DNA from 3 places in the Cellulosimicrobium sp. I38E genome. Region 2 is predicted to be linked to each of the others. Evidence: predicted binding sites of a transcription regulator. Region 2 holds the regulator's gene; each other region holds the start of a gene.

The links. Region 2 encodes HrcA, which represses chaperone genes, less so after heat shock. Its sites were predicted from a motif close to TTNGCACTCGNNNNNNNCGAGTGCNAA; they were not measured.
Region 1: a site for HrcA is predicted at 2,540-2,566, ahead of groES (co-chaperone GroES). Genes of this name have one in related genera too.
Region 3: a site for HrcA is predicted at 3,458-3,484, ahead of A0J59_RS21345 (FmdB family zinc ribbon protein). Genes of this name have one in related genera too.

What each region holds. Positions count from the first base shown of each region.
Region 1 is NZ_LUAZ01000016.1:72,645-80,238, forward strand. Features, by position in the region: gene guaB (IMP dehydrogenase) at 1-158, opposite strand, end outside; gene A0J59_RS05205 (MerR family transcriptional regulator) at 241-1,374, opposite strand; gene A0J59_RS05210 (WhiB family transcriptional regulator) at 1,642-1,932, shown strand; gene groES (co-chaperone GroES) at 2,099-2,395, opposite strand; gene A0J59_RS05220 (hypothetical protein) at 2,637-3,926, shown strand; gene A0J59_RS05225 (glutamate--cysteine ligase) at 3,923-5,080, shown strand; gene A0J59_RS05230 (hypothetical protein) at 5,098-6,171, opposite strand; gene tsaD (tRNA (adenosine(37)-N6)-threonylcarbamoyltransferase complex transferase subunit TsaD) at 6,168-7,217, opposite strand; gene A0J59_RS05240 (malonic semialdehyde reductase) at 7,347-7,594, shown strand, end outside.
Region 2 is NZ_LUAZ01000072.1:53,382-60,975, forward strand. Features, by position in the region: gene A0J59_RS18825 (16S rRNA (uracil(1498)-N(3))-methyltransferase) at 1-313, opposite strand, end outside; gene dnaJ (molecular chaperone DnaJ) at 327-1,448, opposite strand; gene hrcA (heat-inducible transcriptional repressor HrcA) at 1,582-2,598, opposite strand; gene A0J59_RS18840 (MFS transporter) at 2,678-4,141, opposite strand; gene A0J59_RS18845 (DUF3097 domain-containing protein) at 4,306-5,169, shown strand; gene A0J59_RS18850 (hypothetical protein) at 5,254-6,372, opposite strand; gene A0J59_RS18855 (hypothetical protein) at 6,492-7,532, opposite strand.
Region 3 is NZ_LUAZ01000066.1:4,319-11,912, reverse strand. Features, by position in the region: gene A0J59_RS18225 (hypothetical protein) at 1-711, shown strand, start outside; gene A0J59_RS18220 (hypothetical protein) at 1,087-1,326, shown strand; gene mscL (large conductance mechanosensitive channel protein MscL) at 1,550-2,017, opposite strand; gene A0J59_RS18210 (SAF domain-containing protein) at 2,174-2,902, opposite strand; gene A0J59_RS21345 (FmdB family zinc ribbon protein) at 3,060-3,365, opposite strand; gene A0J59_RS18200 (penicillin acylase family protein) at 3,651-6,194, shown strand; gene A0J59_RS18195 (DUF6326 family protein) at 6,282-6,779, opposite strand; gene A0J59_RS18190 (sensor histidine kinase) at 6,942-7,594, shown strand, end outside.

The DNA.
Region 1 (7,594 bases), on a different contig from region 2:
CGGATCGAGATCTCGCGGGTCAGGCGCGTCGTGGTGTCGATGTCCGACGGCGCCAGGTCCGAGTAACCGGGCTGCAGCAGGACGTCGTCGTAGGTGAGACCCAGGAAACCGAAGGGGTCGCGGTCGGGAGCGGCGGCGGGGACGGGCGAGGCGGTCACACCAGGATTCTACGCCGCGGGGCTCTCCGGTATTCCCGCCGCGAACCGCGCCCGGCACCCCGCAGACCGGCCGCCCGAGACCTCAGCGGACGACCGCCAGGAGCTCGTGCAGGAGCCCGGGAAAGCTGCGCACGCGGTGCACCGTCGCAGCGAGCGGGAGGTCGCCGGCAGCCTCGTCGCTCGGCAGGCCGACGAAGAACGGCAGGCTCGGGTTCGCCTCGTGCGCGGCGTGGACGATCCCCAGGTCGGGACGCGCCTGGGTCGTCACCATGGCGACGGCGGAGGGCCGCACCATCGTGACGATCTCGAGCGTGCGGTGGACGTTCGCCGGCCCCGTGACGATCCGGGCCATCGCGCCGTGCGACGCGAGCGACGCCGCGAGGGCGTGCGCGGCCAGCGGCAGCGGCTCGTCGGGCGCCGCGAAGACGAGGACGATCCGGCGCATGCGGCTCGGGTGGTTGCGCGGCGGGCCGCCCGCCGCAACGATCGCGTCCTCGCTCGCCTGCGTGTACTCGCGCAGCGCGCCCAGCGTCGCGTTGGCGAGGACGACCTCGGGGACCTCTCCCGGACCGGCGAGCACCGTGCGCTCGGCGAGCCGCTCGAGCGCCGGCTCGACGAGGTCGGACCACCAGGTGGCGGGGTCGCCACCGGCGGGGATGCGCAGGAGCCGGTCGCAGTTGCGCTGGTCGTAGGCGATCGCGGCGTCGACGACGTCGGAGACGCGCGTCGGGCGCGGCGCCTCCCGCACGCCGAGCGCACGCGGCCCGCTTCCCCGCGCGGGCTCGCCCCCGGGCACGGCCCGCAGGAACGGGCGTGACGGCGGGGCCGGCTCGGCGGCGGCGTCGTCCGCGTCGAGGTCATCGTCGAGGTCCGCGCCGCCCTCGGCGCCGTGCTCGTCGAACGAGACGGTGCCGCGGTGCGCGTCGAGCTCGTCGTCGTCGGCCGCGAGGGCCGCGCGGGCGGCGTCGGCGGGCGCGACGCCGTCGAGCGTGAGGCGCCGCATGACGACCAGGCGCGCGACGTCGTCGTCGGTGTAGCGGCGGTGGGATCCCGCGCGGTGCTGGGACGGGCCGAGGCCGTAGCGGCGGTCCCAGGTCCGCAGGGTTGCGGGCGCGACACCGAGCCGGCGCGCGACGGCGGCGACGGCGAGGCCGGGGTTCGAGGACATGCTCGGTCGGGCTCCCTCGGGGTCGGGGGCGGACCGGACGGAGGTCATGGATCGATTCTGCCGACCGGCCACCGGTCTCGCCACCTCGTCCAGGTCACAGTCCTGCACCCTTCGCTTCAGACTTGTGCAGTATTTGTTCAGCACACGCGCAAACGCGCCATCGCGTCAACATCGCGCCAGTCCCTCCGCGTGCCATGGATCGCTTCGACGCCGCGTGACCCACATCGGCGCGTTCGAACCGGTCGCGACCTGCCCGTTCACTTTTTCACCACAGGGGACTTGAACAACCTCTGCAACGCTTGTAGGTTGTTCGCCATGGCAGAGATCTCGAGGCTCCCCGGGCCCGTCATGGAGCTGTGGGAATGGCAGTACCAGGGTTCGTGCCGCGACGCGGACGACACGTTGTTCTTCCACCCCGAGGGCGAACGCGGCTCGACGCGACGACGGCGCGCGGAGGCCGCGAAGGCGATCTGCCACTCGTGCCCCGTCATGATGCAGTGCCGCGAGCAGTCGCTCCGCGTGCGCGAGCCGTACGGGGTGTGGGGCGGCCTGAGCGAGGACGAGCGGGCGGCGATCCTCGCCGGCGGCGCTCGCCGCACCGGCTGACCGGCACGCCGCGGCACCACCAGCAGACCTGCACGGCACCGGTCCGACGTCGTACCGGGCGAGCACGTGCGCACGACCCGTGGGAGACGGTGGGGCGACCGGCCACGGAACGCAGCAGGGCCCGCGACCGGACGGTCGCGGGCCCTGCTGCTGGAACGGGTCGGCGTCAGCCGACCACCACGGCGAGGATGTCGCGCGCGGACAGGACCAGGTAGTCCACGCCGCCGTACTTGACCTCGGTGCCGCCGTACTTGCTGTAGATGACCTTGTCGCCGACGGTCACGTCGAGCGGGACGCGGTTGCCGTTGTCGTCGACACGGCCCGGACCCACGGCCAGGACCTCGCCCTCCTGGGGCTTCTCCTTGGCGGTGTCCGGGATGACCAGGCCGGATGCGGTCGTGGTCTCGGCCTCGAGGGCCTTCACGACGATCCGGTCCTCGAGCGGCTTGATGGGGACCGACACGTCGGACCTCCCCTTTCGCGGTGAGAACTGCAACGGATGGGTCGAGCGCACCGGCTGGCCGTCGTCGCGGGTGCCGGACAGCCTGGTCGCACGTGGTGCCGCCTCCGCGAGCGGTGGCGGCACGTCCTCAAATCTAGGTCGCCGTTAGCACTCGGTCAAGGCGAGTGCCAACGTCCGCCCCTCGGGACGATCCGGGTCCCGGCTGCGCGGGGTCCCCGTCCCCCGTGGAAGGATCGACGCCATGGACGCCGCCACGCTGACCAAGCTGCTCAGCCCCGAGGGCTGGGCGCTGCTCGGCGCGCTGCCCCCGTACGACGAGCAGCAGGCGCTCGTGCTCTCGGCGGGGCTGCGCGCGAAGGGCGTCGATCCCGACCTCGCCGCCGCGGCGCTCACGCAGTCGCGGCTGCGCGCGGCCGCCCGCGGCAAGCTCGGCGCGTTCGCCGACGGCATGCTCTTCACGCAGGCGGGGCTGGAGCAGGCGAGCCGGCTCGTCGTCGCGGGCCTGCACGCGCGGCGGTACCAGGACGCGGGGATCCGGCGCGTCGCCGACCTCACGAGCGGGATCGGCGTCGACGCCCTCGCGTTCGCCGCCGCGGAGCTCGAGGTCCTCGCGACCGACGTCGACGAGCTCACCGCGGCGATCGCGACCGTGAACCTGCGCCACTTCCCCGAGGCCGAGGTGCGCCACGGCGACGGGCTCGCGCTCGACCTCGAGGGCGAGCGGATCGAGGGCGTGTACGCCGACCCGGCCCGACGGACGCGGGGCGGCAAGCGCGTGTTCGACCCGAAGGCGTACGCCCCGCCGCTCGACGCGGTGTGGGCGCTGCGCGATCGCGTCCCCGCCGTGGGCATCAAGGTCGGTCCCGGGATCCCGCACGACGGCCTGCCCGAGGACGCCGAGACCGAGTGGGTCTCGGTCGACGGCGACGTCGTGGAGGCGGGCCTCTGGTTCGGGCCGCTCGCGCCGGAGGGACCGGGCCGCTCCGCGCTCGTCCTCACGACGTGGACCGGGCCGGACGGGACCGAGCGCACCACGACGCGCCGGGTCGCCCACCGCCCCGGCGAGCACGACGTCGTCCCCGACGTGGGAGGCGTCGGGCAGTACCTCTACGAGCCCGACGGCGCGGTCATCCGTGCGGGGCTCGTCGCCCACGCGGCCCGCGGGCTCGGCGGGCGGCTGCTCGACCGGACGATCGCCTACGTGACGACCGACTCCCCCGCGCCCCTCGACGCGACCGGGCTCGCGGACGGCCTCGCACGCGGCTATCGCGTGCTCGACACGATGCCGTTCGGTCTCAAGCGGCTGCGCTCCTACCTGCGCGAGCGCGGCGTGGGACGCCTGACGATCAAGAAGCGCGGCACGGCCGTCACGCCCGAGCAGCTCCGTCGGCAGCTCGCCCTCACGGGCGACGCGACCGCCACGATCGTCCTGACGCGTGTGGGCGGGTCCCAGCAGGTCCTCGTCGTCGAGCCGCTCGCCGCCCCCTCGACGGGCGCCCCGCAGAGCGATGCCCAGGGGGGCCCGCGGTGAGCGCCCTGCCGCGGCGTACCGCGATCCCGTTCGCGCGGTCGGAGCGCTCGACCGTCGGGCTGGAGTGGGAGCTCGCGCTCGTCGACGCCGACTCGGGCGACCTGCGCCAGGTCGCCCAGACGGTCCTCGACGCGGTGCGCCCGGAGGACGGGGGCACGCACCCGTCCATCAAGCAGGAGCTGCTGCTCAACACGGTCGAGGTCGTGAGCGGCGTGTGCCGCACGGTCGGCGAGGCGGGACGCGACCTCGAGCGGTCGATCGAGGAGCTCCGGGCCGTGACCGACCCGCTGCGCGTGGAGCTCATGAGCGCGGGCACGCACCCGTTCGCGCGCTGGGCGCAGCAGAAGGTCACCGACAAGCAGCGCTACAACACCCTCATCGACCGCACGCAGTGGTGGGGGCGGCAGATGCTCATCTACGGGGTGCACGTGCACGTCGGCATCGAGGACCGCGCCAAGGTGCTGCCGATCCAGCGCGCGATGCTCACGACCTTCGCCCACCTGCAGTCGCTCTCGGCCAGCTCGCCGTTCTGGGGCGGCAAGGACACCGGGTACGCGTCGAACCGTGCGCTCATGTTCCAGCAGCTCCCCACGGCGGGGCTCCCGTTCCAGTTCGGCACGTGGGAGGAGCTCGAGGGCTACGTCGCGGACATGCTCCACACGGGGGTCATCGACGCGTTCGACGAGATCCGCTGGGACCTGCGACCCGCCCCGCAGTTCGGCACGCTCGAGACGCGCATCTGCGACGGCGTCACGAACATCTCCGAGCTGCTCGCGCTCGCCGCGCTCACGCACTGCCTGGTCGAGCACTTCTCGACGATGCTCGACGAGGGCCGCGAGCTCCCGAGCATCCCGCCCTGGTTCGCGCAGGAGAACAAGTGGCGCTCGGCGCGCTACGGCATGGACGCGATCATCATCCTCGACCGCGAGGGCAACGAGGAGCTCGTGACCGACGCCGTCGGGCGCCTGCTCGTCGAGCTCGAGCCCGTCGCCGCGCGCCTCGGGTGCCTGGACGAGCTCGACGGCGTGCGCACGATCGTGCGGCGTGGCGCGTCCTACCAGCGCCAGCGCGCGGTCGCGCGCCGCAACGGGGGCGAGCTGGACGCCGTCGTGCGCTCGCTCGTCGCGGAGATGCGGGCGGGCCGCCCGCTCTGACGGTCCTCCGGGGACGGTCAGTAGTCGCGCAGGACCACGCCGAGGTCCGCGGCGCGGTCGGCGAGCCACGTCGGCGACCAGTCGTCGGTGTCGCACGGCGACGACGTGCGGTCCGCCGCCGCCTCCGAGTACCCGCCCCACGACAGCACGCGGCACGTCGCGTCGGTCTCGAGCGCGTGCGTCCACTCCTCGTCCTCCGCGAACCCCGAGTCGACGGCCGACTGGAGCAGGTCGAACTCGTGCCACCACTGGAGCAGGTGCGACAGCTCGTGCGCGAGCAGCACCTGCTTGGTCGCCGGGTCGGAGTCCTCGCCCCACCACACGAACAGCACGGTCGGGTGGGCGGGCTGGAAGCAGCCCGCCGAGCCGGTCGCGTACGCGTCGTGCTCCGCGACGTGCTCCATGCCGCAGTTGAGCGTCGGGTCGTCGGTGAACACGACCTGCACGCCCTCGTTGGCGGGGTTGAGGGCGAGCAGCCAGGCCGTGGGGTCGGGGTGGTCGGGCAGGAAGGGCGTGGTCTGCGTCGCGCCCGGCACGGGGTCGGGCAGCGGCTCGGCGTACTCGCCCGCCTTCCACGCGGCCTCCATGCCGGTCGCCGACGCCGTCGCGTCGGGGCTCGGGTCCTCCCAGACCGTGGGGGGCGGTACGGCGCCCTCCTGCTCGGTGGGCAGGACCGCGCCGTCGTCCCGCGCCTCGCGCACGCCGTTGACGAGGTACGCGACGACGGACACCACGAGCACCAGGACGAACATCACCACCCGCCCGGCACGACCCCGACGGCGGCGCGGCACCTCCCACGAGACGGTGGACGCCCCGTACGCGGGTGCGGTCGCCGTCGGAGCCCCGTACGCGGGCTGGGTCGTGGGGACGCCGGAGGGCTGGCCGTACAGCGCGACGGTCGTCGCGGCCGGCGTCCCGTAGGCAGGGACGGGCACGGTCGCGAGGAGCGCCCGGTGCTGCGCCGACCAGTACGCCGCGGCGTGCTCGGCCTGGGCCCGCTCCGGCCCGGGGCGCGACGCTGCGGCCGCCTGGGCCCACGCGTGCGCGCGGCGCAGCGCCTCGTCGGGCGTCAGGACGGGCTCGGAGGTCACACGTGCGTCACGGTCAGCGGCATCGACGAGTCCACGCCGATGTCGAGGCTCGACGGCGCCACGCCGGCCCGAACGACGGCGGACCCGAGCGCGGCGATCATCGCGCCGTTGTCCGTGCAGTAGCGGATCGGCGGGATGCGCAGCTCGATGCCCGCCTCCGCGCAGCGCTTCGCGGCCATGTCGCGCAGCTGCGAGTTCGCGCTGAAGCCGCCGCCGACGACGAGCGTCGACACGCCGTGCCGCTCGCACGCCGCGATGGTCTTGGCGGTGAGCACGTCGGCGACGGACTCCGCGAAGGAGGCCGCGACGTCGTGCACGGGGATCTCCTCCCCCGCGTCCTGCCGGGCCTCGACCCAACGCGCGACGGCCGTCTTGAGGCCGGAGAAGGAGAAGTCGTACGCGTGCTTCTCCTGGTCCTTGCGCGCCGTGAGGCCGCGCGGGAAGCGGATCGCCGTGGGGTCGCCCTCGCGCGCGAGGCGGTCGATGTGCGGCCCGCCCGGGTACGGGAGGCCGAGCAGGCGCCCGACCTTGTCGAACGCCTCGCCCGCCGCGTCGTCGAGCGTCGAGCCGAGCTCGGTGACGGACGTCGCGACGTCGTCGACCAGGAGGAGCGAGCTGTGCCCGCCGGACACGACGAGCGCCATGACGCGCTCCGGGAACGCGCCGTGCACGAGCTCGTCCACGGCCGCGTGGCCGATGACGTGGTTGACGCCGTAGAGCGGCTTGCCGAGCGCGAGCGCGAGCGCCTTGGCGGCGGACGCGCCGATCGTCAGCGGGCCGACGAGCCCCGGCCCCGCGGTGACGGCGATCGCGTCGACCTCGGACAGGTCGACGTCGGCCGTGCCGAGGCTGCGCTCGATCGTGGGGATCATGGCCTCGAGGTGGGCGCGCGACGCGACCTCGGGAATGATGCCGCCGTAGCGCGCGTGCTCGTCCATCGAGCTCGCGACCGTGTCGACGAGCAGCTCGCGACCCCGGACCAGCGCGACGCCGGTCTCGTCGCAGGACGTCTCGATGCCGAGCACCAGGGGCTCGCCGGCGCTCACAGAGACCTCACGGACACAGAGGGAACCATGGCGTCCAGGGTAGTCGCGCGCGCGGGAGGACCGCGCCGTGTCGCGCACGTCACACCGTCTGTCGGGAAGATGGTTCAATGCTCAACCGTTGCCCCGGTCATGAGCACCGACACCCTGGCTCCCGAGAGCCTGCAGATCGACGAGACCACGGCCGACCGCCTCTTCCGCGAGGCGCGCACCACCGCGCAGTTCACCGACGCCGAGGTGACCGACGAGCAGCTCGCCGCGGTCTACGACCTCGTCAAGTGGGGCCCGACGGCCATGAACACCGTCCCGCTGCGCATCCTGGCCGTGCGCACGCCCGAGGCCCGCGAGCGCCTCGTCGCGCACATGAACGACGGCAACAA
Region 2 (7,594 bases):
CGATCTCGGTGGCCGCCTCGATCGCCATCTCGTCGCGGTCGCCCTTGGCCAGGGCCTGCACCAGCGTCACGACGACGGCGGGCGCGGGCTCGCGGTCGACCTCCTGGACGAGCAGGGTCACGCGGCCCGCGTCGGCGTGCTCGACGACGCAGCGCAGGCGCAGCCCGTCCCCGTCCACGACGTCGACCCGCTCGCCCGTCCCGCGGCGCTGGACGACGCCCGCGTGGCGACCCTCCGCCCCGTCGAGGACGTAGCGGTCGCCGGGCGCGACGGCGTCGAGCCCGGTCTCGGCGAGGAACACCGGAGCACTCACGCGCCCGCCCCTCTCAGCGCCCGGAGAGCTTGTCGCGCAGACGCGAGAACACGCCCGGGTGCGCGGCGGACAGGCGCGGCTCGGGCCGCTCCTCGCCGCGCAGCGTCGCGAGCGTGCGCAGGAGCTGCTCCTGCTCCTCGTCGAGCTCGCGCGGCACCTGGACCTCGATGTGCACGTTGAGGTCGCCACGGCCGCTGCCGTGCAGGTGCCCGACGCCCAGGTTCTTGAGCGTGACGATCTGGCCCGGCTGCGTGCCCGGGCGCAGGTCGATCTCCTGCGCGCCGTCGAGCGTCTCGAGCTCGAGGACCGTGCCGAGGGCGGCGGCGGTCATGGGCACCTGGAGCGTGCAGTGCAGGTCGTCGCCGCGGCGCACGAACGTGTCGTGGTTGCGCTCGCGGATCTCGACGTAGAGGTCGCCCGCGGGGCCGCCGGCCGGGCCGACCTCGCCCTGCGCGGTGAGCTTGATGCGCGTGCCGGTGTCGACGCCCGCGGGGACGTTGACGGTGATGCTGCGGCGGCTGCGCACGCGGCCCTCGCCGGAGCACTCGGCGCACGGCTCGGGGATGACGGTGCCGAAGCCCTGGCACGCGGCGCACGGGGCGCTCGTCATGACCTGGCCGAGGAACGAGCGCGCGACGCGCTGGACCGTGCCGCGGCCGTGGCAGACCTCGCACGTGCGCGGCGAGGTGCCCGGGCGGCAGCACGAGCCGCCGCACGTCCCGCACACGACCGCGGTGTCCACCTGGAGCTCTCGCTGCGCGCCGAACGTCGCCTCGGACAGGTCGATGTCGAGCCGCACGAGCGCGTCCTGGCCGCGCCGGGCGCGCGGGATGGGGCCCTGCTGCGCCTGCCCGCCGCCGAAGAACGTCTCGAAGATGTCCTGGAAGCCGAACCCGCCGCCCATGGGGCCGCTGCCGCCGCCGGGCGCGCTCGGGTCGACGCCGAGGTCGTACTGCTGGCGCTTCTCGGGGTTGGAGAGCACCTCGTACGCGCGCGCGACGTCCTTGAAGCGGTCGCCCGCCTCCTCGCCCGCGACGTCCGGGTGCAGCTCGCGCGCGAGCTTGCGGTACGCCTTCTTGATCTGGTCCTGGCTGGCGTCGCGCGCCACGCCCAGGATCTCGTAGTAGTCGCTCACACGTCACTCTCTGCTGGTGCGGGTCGTGAGGCCGGCACGGGGCCGGTCGTGAAGGGGCTGGTGGGAGTCGTGAGACCGGCACGGGGCCGGTCGTCGAGGGTGCCCGCCGCGTGCGGGGAGGCCGCGGCGGGGCTCACGTGCCGAGCACCCGTGACAGGTAGCGCGCGACGGCGCGCACCGCCGCGATGGTCCCGGGATAGTCCATGCGCGTCGGCCCGATCGAGCCGACGAGGGCGACCGTGTCACCGTCGTTACCGTAACCGGTCGTCACGACGGAGGTCTCGACGAGGCCCTCGAGCTGGGTCTCGTGCCCGATCCGGACGCTCACGCCGGACTCCGCGGCCATCTCGGTGAGCAGGCCGAGGAGGACCACCTGCTCCTCGAGCGCCTCGAGGACCGGGCGCAGCGCGTGCTCGAACCGCATGCCCGCGCGGGCGAGGTTCGCCGTGCCGGCGAGCACGAGGCGCTCCTCGCTCTCCTCCGCGAGCGTCTGGGCGACGAGGTCGCCCACGGCGCGCACGAGCGGGGCGTCGTCGGGGTGGAAGCTCTCCGTCACGGCGGCGAGCCCCGGCGCGAGGTCGGTGAGGCGCTTGCCGGCCGCGGCGGCGTTGAGCCGCGCGCGGACCTCCACGAGCGTGCCCTCGTCGGGCACGCTCGCGACCTCGAGCGTGCGCTGCTCGACGCGGCCCGTGTCCGTGATGATGACGACGAGCAGGCGCGACTCCCCGACGGGCACGAGCTCGAGGTGGCGCAGCCCGGACCGGCTCAGGGACGGGTACTGCACGACCGCGACCTGGCCCGTGAGCTGCGCGAGCAGGCGCCCGGCGCGGGCGATGACGTCGTCGAGGTCGACCCCCTCGGAGAGGAAGGTCTCGATCGCGCGCTTCTCCGGCGCCGACAGCGGCTTCACGCCCGACAGCCGGTCGACGAAGAGGCGGTAGCCCTTGTCCGTCGGGATGCGGCCCGCGGACGTGTGCGGCTGCGCGATGAACCCGGCGTCCTCGAGGGCGGCCATGTCGTTGCGGATCGTCGCGGGCGAGACGCCGAGGCTGTGCCGCTCGGTGAGCACGCGCGACCCCACGGGCTCGCGCGTGAGGACGTAGTCCTCGACGATCGCCCGCAGCACCTCGAGCCGGCGCTCCTCGCTCACGTCCACCTCCGTGTGCCGCGCCGTCGCCGCCCCGGGCGGGCGCGCGGGCGTCGGCACTCTCGACCTCCGAGTGCCAATCCTACGCGTCCGCGCGGCCCGTCCCGCGGTCCTCCGCTCGTCGCGAACGCAGGTCCACGAGCCCGACGACGAGCGCGAGCGCGACGAGCACGATCGTCACGAGCAGCGCGCGCCCCGTCGCGTGCGCCGCCGTGTCGCCGCTCGCCAGCCCGCCGTAGTACACGGACAGCACGACCGAGATCCCGACCGCGGACCCGATGCGCTGGCCGAGCTGGAGCATGCTCCCCGCCACTCCCGCACGGCTCACGGGGACCTCGGACAGGGTGAGGGTCTGGTTCGGCGCGATGACCGTGCCGCTGCCCGCCCCGGCGACCAGCAGCGCGCCCGCGAGCGCCGGCCCGACGGCGCCGGGGTCGTCCCCGAGCAGTCGCACCACGGCGTCGGCCGCGACCACCCCGACGAGGACGAGCAGCACGCCGCCCACGACGAGCTGGCGGCCCCACCGCGCGACCCACCGTCCCGAGAACCAGGCGGAGACCCCCGATGCCACCGCGAAGGGCGTCCCGACGAGCCCCGCCTGGAGCGGCGTGTACCCGAGCTCGTCCTGGAGGTAGAGCGTGACGACGAGGAAGATCCCCGTGAAGCCCGCGAAGTAGGCGAGTCCGAGCAGCGCCCCGTTGCGGAACGACCCGAGCCCGACCACCTGCGGGTCGAGCACCGCCTCCCCCGTGCGGCGCTGGTACCGGCGTTCCCAGACGACGGCCGCGAGTCCCGCCGCCGCCGCGGCGGCCAGCCACCACCAGCGCGACGCGTCGTCGCCCTGTCCCGTGGTCGTGACGAACGGCATCATGACGCCGAGCGTCGCGGCGCCCAGGAGCGCCAGCCCGACGAGGTCGAGGCGACGCGGGCCCCCTCTGGTCCGCGCGTCGGCGGGCGGTGGCCCGGGCACGAGCCGCCACGCGAACGGCAGCAGGACGGCCACGACCGGGAGGTTCACGAGGAACACCCAGCGCCAGCCGTCCGCGGAGCCGGCCGCCGCGATGATGAGCCCGCCGAGCAGCGGGCCGAGCGCCGTCGAGACGCCGATCGTCGCGCCGAACATGCCGAACGCCCGGCCGCGCTCGAACCCGGAGAACTGCTGCTGGATGAGCCCGACGACCTGCGGGTTGAGGATGCCCGCGCTCACGCCCTGGAGCAGTCGCGCGACGCCCAGCCACGTGTCGGTCGGCGCGAGCCCGCACGCGAGGCTCATGAGCGCGAAGCCCACCAGCCCGGCGATGAACAGCGAGCGCCGGGCGCCCGCGTCACCGAGGCGGCCGGCGGGAACCAGGGCGAGCCCGAACGCGAGCGTGTAGCCCGCGACGACGAGCTGGAGCTCCGTGGGGCCCGCGTCGAGAGACGACTCGATCGACGGCAGGGCGACGTTGACGATCGAGACGTCGAGCGTCGTGACGAAGCCCACCGCGAGGCAGACGGGCAGCACGCGCCAGCGGTTCGGGTCCGGTTCGGCGCGCTGCGGGCTCACCGCTCCGTCGTACCACCCGCCCCCGGGGCCGCGCGCGTCGGGAGCCGGGTCCGGAGCGCGCCGAGATCGGCCCGAGCGTCCGAGATCGGCCCTCGGCAGGTCGATGTCGCGACGCACGGGCCGATCTCGGCGGGGTGCGTCCGGCGCTGACCTAGGGTGACGGCGTGTCCTTCGACCGTTATGGCTCCGACGTCCTCGGCGGCACGCCCGCCCCCGCCCACCACCGCGCGCGACCGGTGTCCCGACCGCAGCCCGCCGAGCGCGGGCTCGTGGTCGAGGAGGTGCAGACGGGGTGGGTCGGCGCCGTCGTCCGCGTCGAGAAGTCGGGCGGCATGCACGTCGTCGTGCTCGAGGACCGCGCCGGCCGCACGCGGACGTTCCCGCTCGGGCCCGGGTTCTGGGTCGACGGCGAGCCGGTCGAGCTCACCGCGCCCGTCACGTCCCGCGCCCCCGCGGCTCCGGCACGCACCGCGTCCGGCTCGCGGGCCGTCGTCGGGCAGCGGGCGCGCGTGGCCCGCGGCAGCCGCATCTGGGTCGAGGGCAAGCACGACGCCGAGCTCGTCGAGAAGGTGTGGGGCGACGACCTGCGCGTCGAGGGCGTCGTCGTCGAGCCCCTGCACGGCGTCGACGACCTCGCGGCGGCGCTCGCGGACTTCGGACCGACGCCGCAGCGGCGCGTGGGCGTGCTCGTGGACCACCTCGTCCCCGGGAGCAAGGAGCGGCGGATCGCCGACGAGGCCCTGCGCCGCTCCCCCGCGGGCACCGTGCTCGTGCTCGGGCACCCGTACGTCGACGTGTGGCAGGCCGTGAAGCCTGCGCGCGTCGGCCTCGACCGCTGGCCCGTGATCGAGCGGGGCACGGAGTGGAAGCGCGGCATCCTGCGCGAGCTCGGCTGGCCCGCGGACACCGCCGAGGACGTCGGCCGCGCGTGGCAGCGCATCCTCGGCACCGTCCGCACGTACGCCGACCTCGAGCCGTCCCTGCTCGGGCGCGTCGAGGAGCTCATCGACTTCGTCACGGCGCCCTGACCTCGCCCCGGGGTCCGGACGCGCCGCGCCCCGGCACCGTCGAGCGGCACCGGGGCGCGGTGGACGGGCGACGACGACCGGCCGTCAGGCGGCCGGCACTCCCCCCGTGAGGCGGCGGTAGGCGAAGCCCACGGCCACGTAGCTCAGCGGGATCGTGACGAACAGGCCGAGGCCGCAGGGGATCGCGCCGAGGATGTTGATGCCGAAGAGCGCGAGCAGCAGCAGGAACACCTGGCCGAAGTTCTTGGCCACGAGCGAGAAGCTCGTCCGGATCGCCGTGATCGCGTCGACGCCCTGGTCGAGCGCGACGTAGTAGACGAACGCCGAGAAGAGCAGCACCGCGAAGCCCGGCAGGATGCACAGCACGAAGCCGATGCCCGTCAGGATGCCGACGATCAGCGCCGCGAGCAGCACGTTGACGACGTTTCCGATGCGGAAGAACGCCGCGACGTCCGGGCGGCGCCCGTCCACCTCGTCGAGCGCGCCGCGCGTGAAGAACGCGGTGATGAGGTAGCCGATGACGGTGCCGACGATCCCGAGCAGGATGCTCGTGAAGGTGATGCCGCTGACGGCGGCGAAGTTCGTGTCCGTGAAGTCGTACTGGTCCTGGAACTGGTCGAACCCGCCCGAGATCCAGCTCCAGGCCACGTTGACGGCGATGAAGATGAGCGCGACGAGGATCCACGGCCCGAGGTTCGAGGTGACCTTGCGCCAGCCGTAGGAGATCGCCTCACCCACCGCGAACGCGGGTCCCGTGTACCCGGGCTGGGCGCCGTAGCCGCCCGCCGCCTGGGGGTAGGAACCCGGCGGAGGCGGGTAGGCGCCGGACGGCGGCGGGTAGGCGCCCGGCGGCGGGGCGGTCGGTCCGGGGGCCGTGGGGTCGCCCGGCGCGCCCGCGGGTGCGCCGTACGCTCCGGGTGCGCCGTACGCGGGCGGGCCCGACGGCGGTGCGGCCGGGTCTTGCGGCGCACCCCAGGCCGGCGGACCCGACGGCGGCGCGGCCGGGTCCTGCGGCGTCGCCCCGCCCGGTCCGTACGGCGAGGCCGGCGGAGCGTCGGGGGTCGTGGGTGGTGGGCCCGCGGGCTGGTCCGGGGCCGGACCCGCGGGCGGCTCTGCGGGCTGCTGCGGGGTGCCGGAACCGTCCGTCGGCGTCGGCTCGTCGTCGCGGGGCGGCTGACCGCCCGGGTTCGTGGGGTCCGTCATGGTGCACCTCGTTCCTCGTCGTCACGTGCTGCGGGCAGCACGCGTCCTCGACGTGCTCGGTCCTATCCTGGCTGCTCAGAGGCCTGGGCGCGCGGCGAGCACCGCGACGCCCACCCTCCTCAGACGGGCTGCTCAGCGTTCAGGCGTCGGTACACGTACGCCGTCGCGATCTGGGCGACGGGCAGCGCGACGAGCAGACCGACGTAGCACAGGAGCGTCCCGACGAGCTGGGCGAGGTACACGCCGAGGAACAGCAGCACGACGGTGCCGAGGTTCCTGCTCACGACGGTGAAGCTCGCCTTGAACGCGTCGAAGACGCCGAGGTTCTTGTCGATCACGTAGAACAGCGTGAACTGGGCGAAGAAGACGAACACGATCGGTCCCACGATCGTGATGGCCAGCACGCCCGTCGCGAGCCCGATGAGGAGGGCGGCGAGGATCACGGTGCCGAGGTTCGGGTACCGGAAGAAGTCCGCGTACTCGAGCTTCTTGCCCCGGGTGACCAGGAGCGACACGTTGACCACCGCGGCCTGCACGAGGAAGCCCAGCACGACGAAGATCGCGACGAACAGGAACGTGCCGAACCCGAACGCGAACCCGCCCGCCGTGCTGACCTCGCCGGTGACCGGGTCGACGGTCGTCTGCGCCGTCCCGACGAGGATCGCCCAGAACGCGACCGACAGGCCGGCGAGCACGGCGACGTACGTGAGGACGCCGCCGAGGATGACGCCGACGTTCTGCGTGAACCTGTCCCAGCCGTAGGAGAAGGCGTCCTGGACCTGGACCGTCTGCCCCGGGTAGCCCGGCTGCCCGTACGGCGCGGCCGGCGGCGGGTAGCCGGGCTGCCCGCCGTACGGCGGCTGCCCCGGCGGCTGCTGGCCGTACGGCTGACCGGGCGGCGGCCCCGCAGGCGGGGGGTACGCACCTGCGGGCGGGGCACCGTACGGCTGTGCGGGCGGCGGCCCGGCCGGGGGCGGCGACGCGGGTCGCGTGGGCGCGGGCCGCGGCTGCGGCGCGGCGGGCTCGGACGCTGCGGGCTCCCGGGGCGGGACCGACGGCTCGGCCGCCGCGTACGGGTTCTCGGACGCCGGGGCGGCGTCCGAGGGGAGCCGCGGCTCGTTCTCGTCGCGCGGCGGGCCGCCGGCGGTGCTCTCGCTCATGGGTCTCCTCGGTCGGTCGACGGGCCACGGCGGAGCCGCCCCGCGCCGGATGTGGACGTCGT
Region 3 (7,594 bases), on a different contig from region 2:
ATCGTCCTGTCGGTCGGGTTCGGCCGGACGCCGCACGGCCGCGTGCTGCACCGGTTCGGCATCCTCAACACGCCCGGCGCCGAGGCGATGCTGCTCGACTCCGTCGGCGCCACCCGCCGCCGCCTCCACGTCGTGTCGTGCTTCACCGCGGGCGACCTCGACCCCGAGCGCCTGCGCGGGGCCGGGGCCCGCCTCCTCGCCGAGGTCCTCGACCTCGCCGAGCAGCGCAGCGGCGCCGCCGACCAGGTGACCCTCGGCAACGGCGTCGACCTCGGCGGCAGCCCCGACCGCCTCGTGCTCGACCTCGCCGAGCGCCTCTGGCGCGCCGGCCTCGTCGTCGAGACCGACTACGGGATCGGCGACGGCGACCGCATCCCGCTCGTCGTCGGCCACCCCGACCTCCCCGGCGAGCTCCTCGTCGCGGTCCTCACCGACGACGCCGCGTACGTCGCCGAGCGCAGCGTGCGCGTGCGGGACCGGCAGGTCGCCGAGCGCCTCGAGCGCATCGGGTGGACCGTCGCGCAGGTGTGGTCCGCCGCCGCGTTCCTCGACCCCGCCAAGGAGGCCGAGCGCATCCGACGGGTCGTGCAGGCAGTGCGCGACGAGCGGCTCCCGGAGACCGGGGGCGTCGCGCAGACCGGCGGGGGCGACAGGATCGTCGTCGTGCCGGTGATCGACGACGACGAGCAGCACGGCGACGACGACCTGTAGCCGTCGGCGTGTGATCACTGCCCGCGTGGTCGGGCTGGGTGCGGGGCCGGGCGAACTGCCCGCGTGGTCGGGCTGGGTGCGGGCCGGGCAAACTGCCCGCGTGGTCGGGCTGGGTGCGGGGTGGGAGGCGGCGCCGGGTCTACCATCCGCCGCTCGTTCCTCGCGGCTCCCGCCAGGCCCGCCACGACCCGGCGCCGCCTCCCACCCCGCCATGTCGTCTCACCCTGCGCCGCGCTGCCAGAGATCACGGGTGCTCGTCGCCGCACGGGTCATCGTGTCGCGCGCGGGTCCCGGGCGTGGTGCCCTCGCGCGTCTCACCGTCAGGGGTGGCGGGTGGCCGGGGTCGGGCCGCCCCGGCGGTGGGACGATGGAGGCGTGAGCACCACGTCCGACTCGAGTCCTGACCGCCCGCACGACGTGACCGACGGCGCGGGGCGGCGTCGGCGGCCGCGGCGGGCCGTGCGACGGGGGACGGAGAGCGAGGTCGTGTCCGGGGTGAGCGCCGACGAGCGGTCCGAAGGCTGGGGCGACAGGGCGCAGCCCGGTCGCGGCAGCCGCGGCGAGAACGACGACCGGCTGCTCGGGGACGTCCCGCCGCACTACGGGCGGCACTGACCGCGCGGCACTGACGGCGGGGCACCGACCGCGCAGCACTGCCGGCACTGAAACGGGCGAGTCCCGCGGTCGGTCCGTCGTGGCGGTCGTCGGCGCGCGCTGCTCGCTGAGGTGCCGAACCCGGGGTCGTTCCCCCTTCACGGCGTGAGGTGAGGAGCAACCCCGGGTTCGTCCGAGGGTCGCCGTGCCGCGGGATCTCAGGCGGCGGTCGGGCGGCTCGGGATCAGAAGCCCCGCGGCGGCGTCGGGCCGCCCGGTGCCGCGCCGGGACCGCTGCCCGCCTGGGCGGCGAGGAGGTCGCGGATCTCCTGGAGGACGCGCACGTCCTCCGCCGGTGCCTCGGGCTCGGGCTCGACGTCCTGCTTGCGGCGCTCGGCGAGCTTGTTCATCGGGAGGACGATGACGAAGTAGAGCGCGATCGCGATGATGAGGAACTGGAGGAACGCGTTGAGGAGGCCACCGACGGAGAGGACCGAGGCCTCGACGCCGTCGTGGGCCGGGCGCAGCGTGATGTCCCAGAGGTTCGAGATGTCCGGCTTGCCAAAGATGGCTCCGATGATCGGGTTGATCAGGTAGGTGACGATCGCGTCGACGACGGAGGCGAACGCCGCGCCGATGACCACGCCGACCGCCAGGTCGATCGCGTTGCCTCGGAGCACGAACTCCTTGAATCCCTGGAACACGCCCTTCATGTGCTGCTTCCCTCTCAGATCGGTGGTCCGCGTGGCGGCGGTGCCACGACAGGTGCACGCGCGATCCTTCCAACGCGGGTGCCGACGGGCAACGGCTTGCCCCGGCGGGTCGCTCACCGGCGTCGGGTCCACCCGTCAGCGCGCTCGGGTCGCCCGTCAGGGCACGAGGACGGCCGTGATCCCCGTCTGCCCGCTCACCGCCGCGAGCCGGACCGCATCCTCGGGCCGCACGGCGACGAGCGTCACGACGTCCGACCCCGACCCGCCCGTGCCGAGCAGGCCGCCCCCGCCCTCGGGTTCGGGTGCCGGCACGACGACGGCCGCGCGGGCGAGGTAGGGGTCGGCGGTCGCGGCGTCCTGGCCGTCGGTCGGCACGTCCGTGAGCGCAGTGGTGAGCACCGGGTCACCCGCGGCGAGGAGGTCGACGCGGTCTCCAGGCCCGAGGAGGGCCGCGACGCCGGGGTCGAGCCGGACGGGCGCGACGACCGTGCCCGCGGGAGCCGCGGCGGCGAGCTCGCCGCCGGTGACGAGCGCGTCCTGGAGCAGGGTGCCCGCAGCCAGGGCGACGGTCGCGCGGCGCCCGACGACGTCGTCGGCTCCTGCCGCGGACCCTGCCGGGACGAGCTCCGCGGACACCCGGTCGACGCGGACGTCCGCCTCCGTCAGCAGGGCGCCCGCCGGCACCTCGCGTGTGGTCACGACGGCAGGTGCGGTCGGGGGAGGGGGAGGGCGGAGCGCCCCGACGACCACGGTGGCAGCGGCGCCGCAGCACAGCGCGGCCACGACGAAGCGGGCCCGCCACCACACCCCGCGCAGCAGCCGCCGGCGCCCGGGCGCGCGGTCGGGTCGCGGGTGGGGGTCCGGCAGGCGGGACGAGCGCAGCATGCGCGTGACCGTAGCCGCACGCCGGGCGAGAGAGGCGCCGACCGGTGCGGACCTGTGGACGGGACGCGGCGGCGGCGCCCGGACGTACCGTCCGGACCGAGGCTGTGGTCGACCGCCGTCGGCAGGACCGCCGCGGACCACGCCCGCGCGCGTCAGGTCAGGAGGCGGACGAGCTTCCCGACGAGGACGAGGCGCTGCTCGAGCTGCCGGAGGTGCTGCTCGCGCCGGATGCCGCGGAGGAGGAGGCAGGCTTCGAGGCGGCGGGTGCCGTCGAGGACTTCCCGCCCGAGCGCGAGTCCGTGCGGTAGAAGCCTGAGCCCTTGAACGTCACGCCGACCGAGGAGAACACCTTGCGCAGGCGACCCGAGCACTCGGGGCACACGGTGAGGGCGTCGTCGCTGAACGACTGGTGGATGTCGAAGGCGTGACCGCAGGCGGTGCACGTGTACGCGTAGGTGGGCACGGGTTCTCCTCGTTCACGAGACGGCCGTCGGGGCGGCCACCGGCGGGTCGGGATCGGGTCGGTCTCGGCCGGGTCGTCGGTGTCAACACCGCCTGGCACTCGAAACTTCCGAGTGCTAATCATACGCGGCCCGGTGCTCGCTCCGGGCCGGGTAGTCTCGCATCCGTGTCTGTGCACGAACCCGCCGAGGCCCCCGCCGGTGACTCCGTCCCCGGTGCCGACCCCGCGACGCCGGCCGAGGCGCCGGCTCCGCCCCGGCGCCGGCGTTCGGGACGACGGCGCGTCCTGATCGGCGTCGCCGTGCTCCTGGTCCTCGCGATCGTGGCAGGTGCCGCCTTCGTCGTCGTCACCGTCCGCCGGCCGCTGCCGCAGACGTCGGGCGAGGTCGAGCTCCCCGGGCTCGAGCGTCAGGTCACGGTGCTGCGCGACGCCCAGGGCGTGCCGCAGGTCTACGCGGACACGCCCGAGGACCTCTTCCGCGCGCAGGGCTACGTCCAGGCGCAGGACCGCTTCTTCGAGATGGACTACCGCCGGCACGTCACCGCGGGCCGGCTCGCCGAGCTCGTGGGCGACAACCCCGACGCGATCGCGGCGGACACCGTGACCCGGACGTTCGGCTGGCGGCAGGTCGCCGAGGAGGAGTGGGACGTCGTCTCGCCCGAGACGAAGGCGTACCTCCAGGCCTACGCCGAGGGCGTCAACGCGTACCTCGAGAACCGCAGCCCGTCCGAGATCGCGATCGAGTACACCGTGCTCGGACTCCAGGTCGACGTCGCCGAGCCCGAGCCTTGGGACCCCGTCGACTCGCTCGCCTGGCTCAAGGCGATGGCGTGGGACCTCCGCGGCAACTACGACGACGAGCTGGAGCGCGCGCTGTCGTACAGCACCCTCCAGGACGCGGGGCGCGTCGCCGCGCTGTTCCCCGCCTACCCGTCCGACGTCAACGCGCCGATCCTCGACCCCGGCGAGCTCGACAACCCGCAGCAGGTCGCGCTCGAGCTCGGCCCCGAAGCCCGCGCCGAGTACGGCTCGGACCCTCTCCAGGGCGCGCTCGAGGCCGCCGACCGCGCGCTCGACGCCGTCCCCGTGCTCATCGGGCGCGGCGAGGGCACGGGCTCCAACTCGTGGGTCGTCTCGGGCGACCACACCGCGAGCGGCAAGCCGATCCTGGCGAACGACCCGCACCTGGCCCTCGGCGCCCCCGGGATCTGGGCGCAGGTCGGGCTGCACTGCAACGAGGTCGGGCCGCAGTGCGCGTTCGACGTCGCGGGCTTCTCGTTCGCCGGCTTCCCCGGCGTCATCATCGGCCACAACGCGCAGCTCGCGTGGGGCCTGACGAACATGGGCGCCGACGTCACCGACTTCTTCGTCGAGCGCGTGCGGGACGACACGTACCTGCGCGGCGACGAGTGGGTACCGCTCGAGACCCGGACCGAGACGCTGAGCGTCGCCGGGGGAGAGGACGTCGAGCTCGAGATCCGCTCGACCGTGCACGGGCCGATCGTCTCCGAGGCGATCCCCGCGACCGAGTCCGCCGTCGACACCCCCGCCCTCGACACGCGCCTGGGCGAGTACGCCGTCTCCCTCCAGTGGACCGCGCTCGAGCCGGGCCGCACCGCCGACGCGGTCTTCGCGTTCAACCTCGCGCAGGACGCCGACGACATGCAGGCCGCCGCGGCGCTGTTCGAGGTGCCCGCGCAGAACATCGTCTTCGCGACGGTGGACGGCCAGATCGGCTACCAGGCGCCCGGCAAGATCCCCGTCCGCCAGGCGGTGCCCGACGCCGAGGTGCCCGCCGACGGCACGTGGCCCCGCGACGGCTCCGACGAGCGCTACGACTGGCAGGGGTACGTCCCGAGCGAGCAGATGCCGCGCGTCGTCGACCCGGCCGAGGGATTCGTCGTCGCCGCCAACCAGGCCGTCCTGCCGACCGGCGTCGCGCCGTTCCTCACGACCGACTGGGACTACGGCTACCGCTCGCAGCGCATCCGCCAGCTCCTCGAGGCCGAGATCTCCGCGGGACGGCCCGTCGACGTCGACACGATGAACGAGATCCAGACCGACGACCGCAGCCCCTACGCCGAGGTGCTCGTGCCGCTCCTGCTCGACCAGGAGATCGACGACAGCTTCGAGGCCGAGGGCCAGGCGCTCCTCGCGGACTGGGACTACCGGACCGACACCGACTCCGCCGCGGCCGCCTACTTCGCCGCGGTCTGGCGCAACCTGCTCCAGCTCACCTTCTGGGACGACCTGCCCGAGTCGGCGCGACCGAACGGCGGGAGCCGCTGGCTCGCCGTCGTGCAGAACCTCCTCGAGAACCCGACCGACCCGTTCTGGGACGACCGCCAGACCGTCAGCGTCGTCGAGACGCGCGACGAGGTCCTCACCCAGGCGCTCGTCTCCGCCCGCCTCGACCTGACCGTGGAGCAGAGCAAGCAGCCCTCCGACTGGGCCTGGGGGACGCTCCACGTGCTCGCGCTCGAGCACCCGATCCTCGGCGGCGAGTCCATCCCCGGCCCCGTCCGCAACTGGGTCAACCCCGACCCCGTCGGCATGCCCGGCGGCTCGTCGATCGTCAACGCGACGGCCTGGGACGCGGCCTCCGGCTCGTTCGACGTGACGGCCGGCCCGTCGATGCGGATGGTCGTCGACCTCGACGACCTCGACGGCTCCACCTGGGTCACCGTCACCGGCACCTCCGGCCACCCGGCGTCCGCGCACTACTCCGACCAGCTCAAGACCTGGGCCCGCGGCGAGACGTACGACTGGCCGTTCTCCACCCAGGCCGTCGCCGAGGCCAGCAAGGACGAGCTCACGCTCGTCCCGTAGTCCCGGCGCCTCGTCCCGGCGTCGGCCGGGCGCACGACCGGCGTGGTCGTGCGCCCAGCCCGAGACCGGGTGGGGACTGCTCCGGGGTCACGCTCGCTGTCGGGCACGGGCGGTCCCGGGGTCCGGGCGGACCGCCGTGGTCGCCCTGGTCGTCGGGGGTGCCGTGCGCGGCCAGGTCCAGGCATACCGCACGACGAGGCCGAGAAGGACCAGCTCCAGCGCGATGCCCAGACCGTAGAAGTACAGCCAGGACTCGCCCATCGCGTTGAAGGCCGTGACGGGGACGTAGAGCACGGCCACGACGAGGTTCGTGATGCGGCTCGCCCGGGCGGGCAGCGTCATCGACAGCACGACCATGAGGATCGGGACGGCCATGAGGGTGAGCGCCGTGGTCGAGAACGTCTGGGAGAGGTCGAACGTGAAGACCTTGCCGTCGAGGATGTCCTCGACGATGCCGGGCGTGAAGAACCCGAGGATGTCGACGTAGGCGTACAGGAACATGAAGCTGGTCCACGTCGCGGCGAGCTTGGCTCTCACCGGGACCGGTCGGTCTTCCAGCGTGGTGGTGGGCTGACGCGCGCTCATCAGGGGCTCCCTCGTCGTGGTGCGGATCGATAGGTCCACGATCGCGGGGCGCGACGGCGGGCACACCGGCCTGGAGGCCGGAGTGCGCCCGGCCGATGGCACGGTCGCGCACTCGTCCTTTCGGCGGGTACGCCGAGGCGCGCCGATCCCTAGGCTGGAGCCGTGACCACCGTCCGGCGCCCCCTCTGGCACGAGCCGCGGCCCACCGACGCGCCGCCCGTCGGTCGTCTCGACTGGCTGCTGGTGGGCGTGCTCGCGGCCGCCGCCGTCGTCGAGGGCGTCGTCCGGCCGAGTCTGGCCTGGCGACCCCTGGTGGTGGTGCTCGCCCTGGCGCTCGTGCCCGCACTGCTCTGGCGTCGGAGCCACCCCCTGACGGCCGCCCTGGTCGGGTGGGGCCTCGCCGGGCTGCTCTCGGTCCTCCAGCTCGTGGCGCACGACGGTGACCTCGGCCTCTACGCCATGATGGCCGTCCTGGTCCTGCTCTACTCCCTGGTGCGGTGGGGCTCGGGACGAGAGATGGTCCTGGGGACGGCGTTCGTGACGGCCGTCGTCGCGCTGGGGATGTACGTCTCCTCCGCGGGCTGGGTCGACGTCTTCGGCGGCATCGTCCTCCTGCTGCTGCTCGTCTCCCTCGCCGCGGTGTTCCGCTACCGCGCCGACCTCTGGCATCGTCGGCAGCGCGAGATTCGCAACCAGGAGCGGGTCGCGCTGGCGCGCGAGCTGCACGACACCGTGGCCCACCACGTCTCGGCCATCGCGGTGCAGGCTCAGGCCGGCGGCGTGGTCGCCGGCGCCCAGCCGGGGAAGGCCGCCGA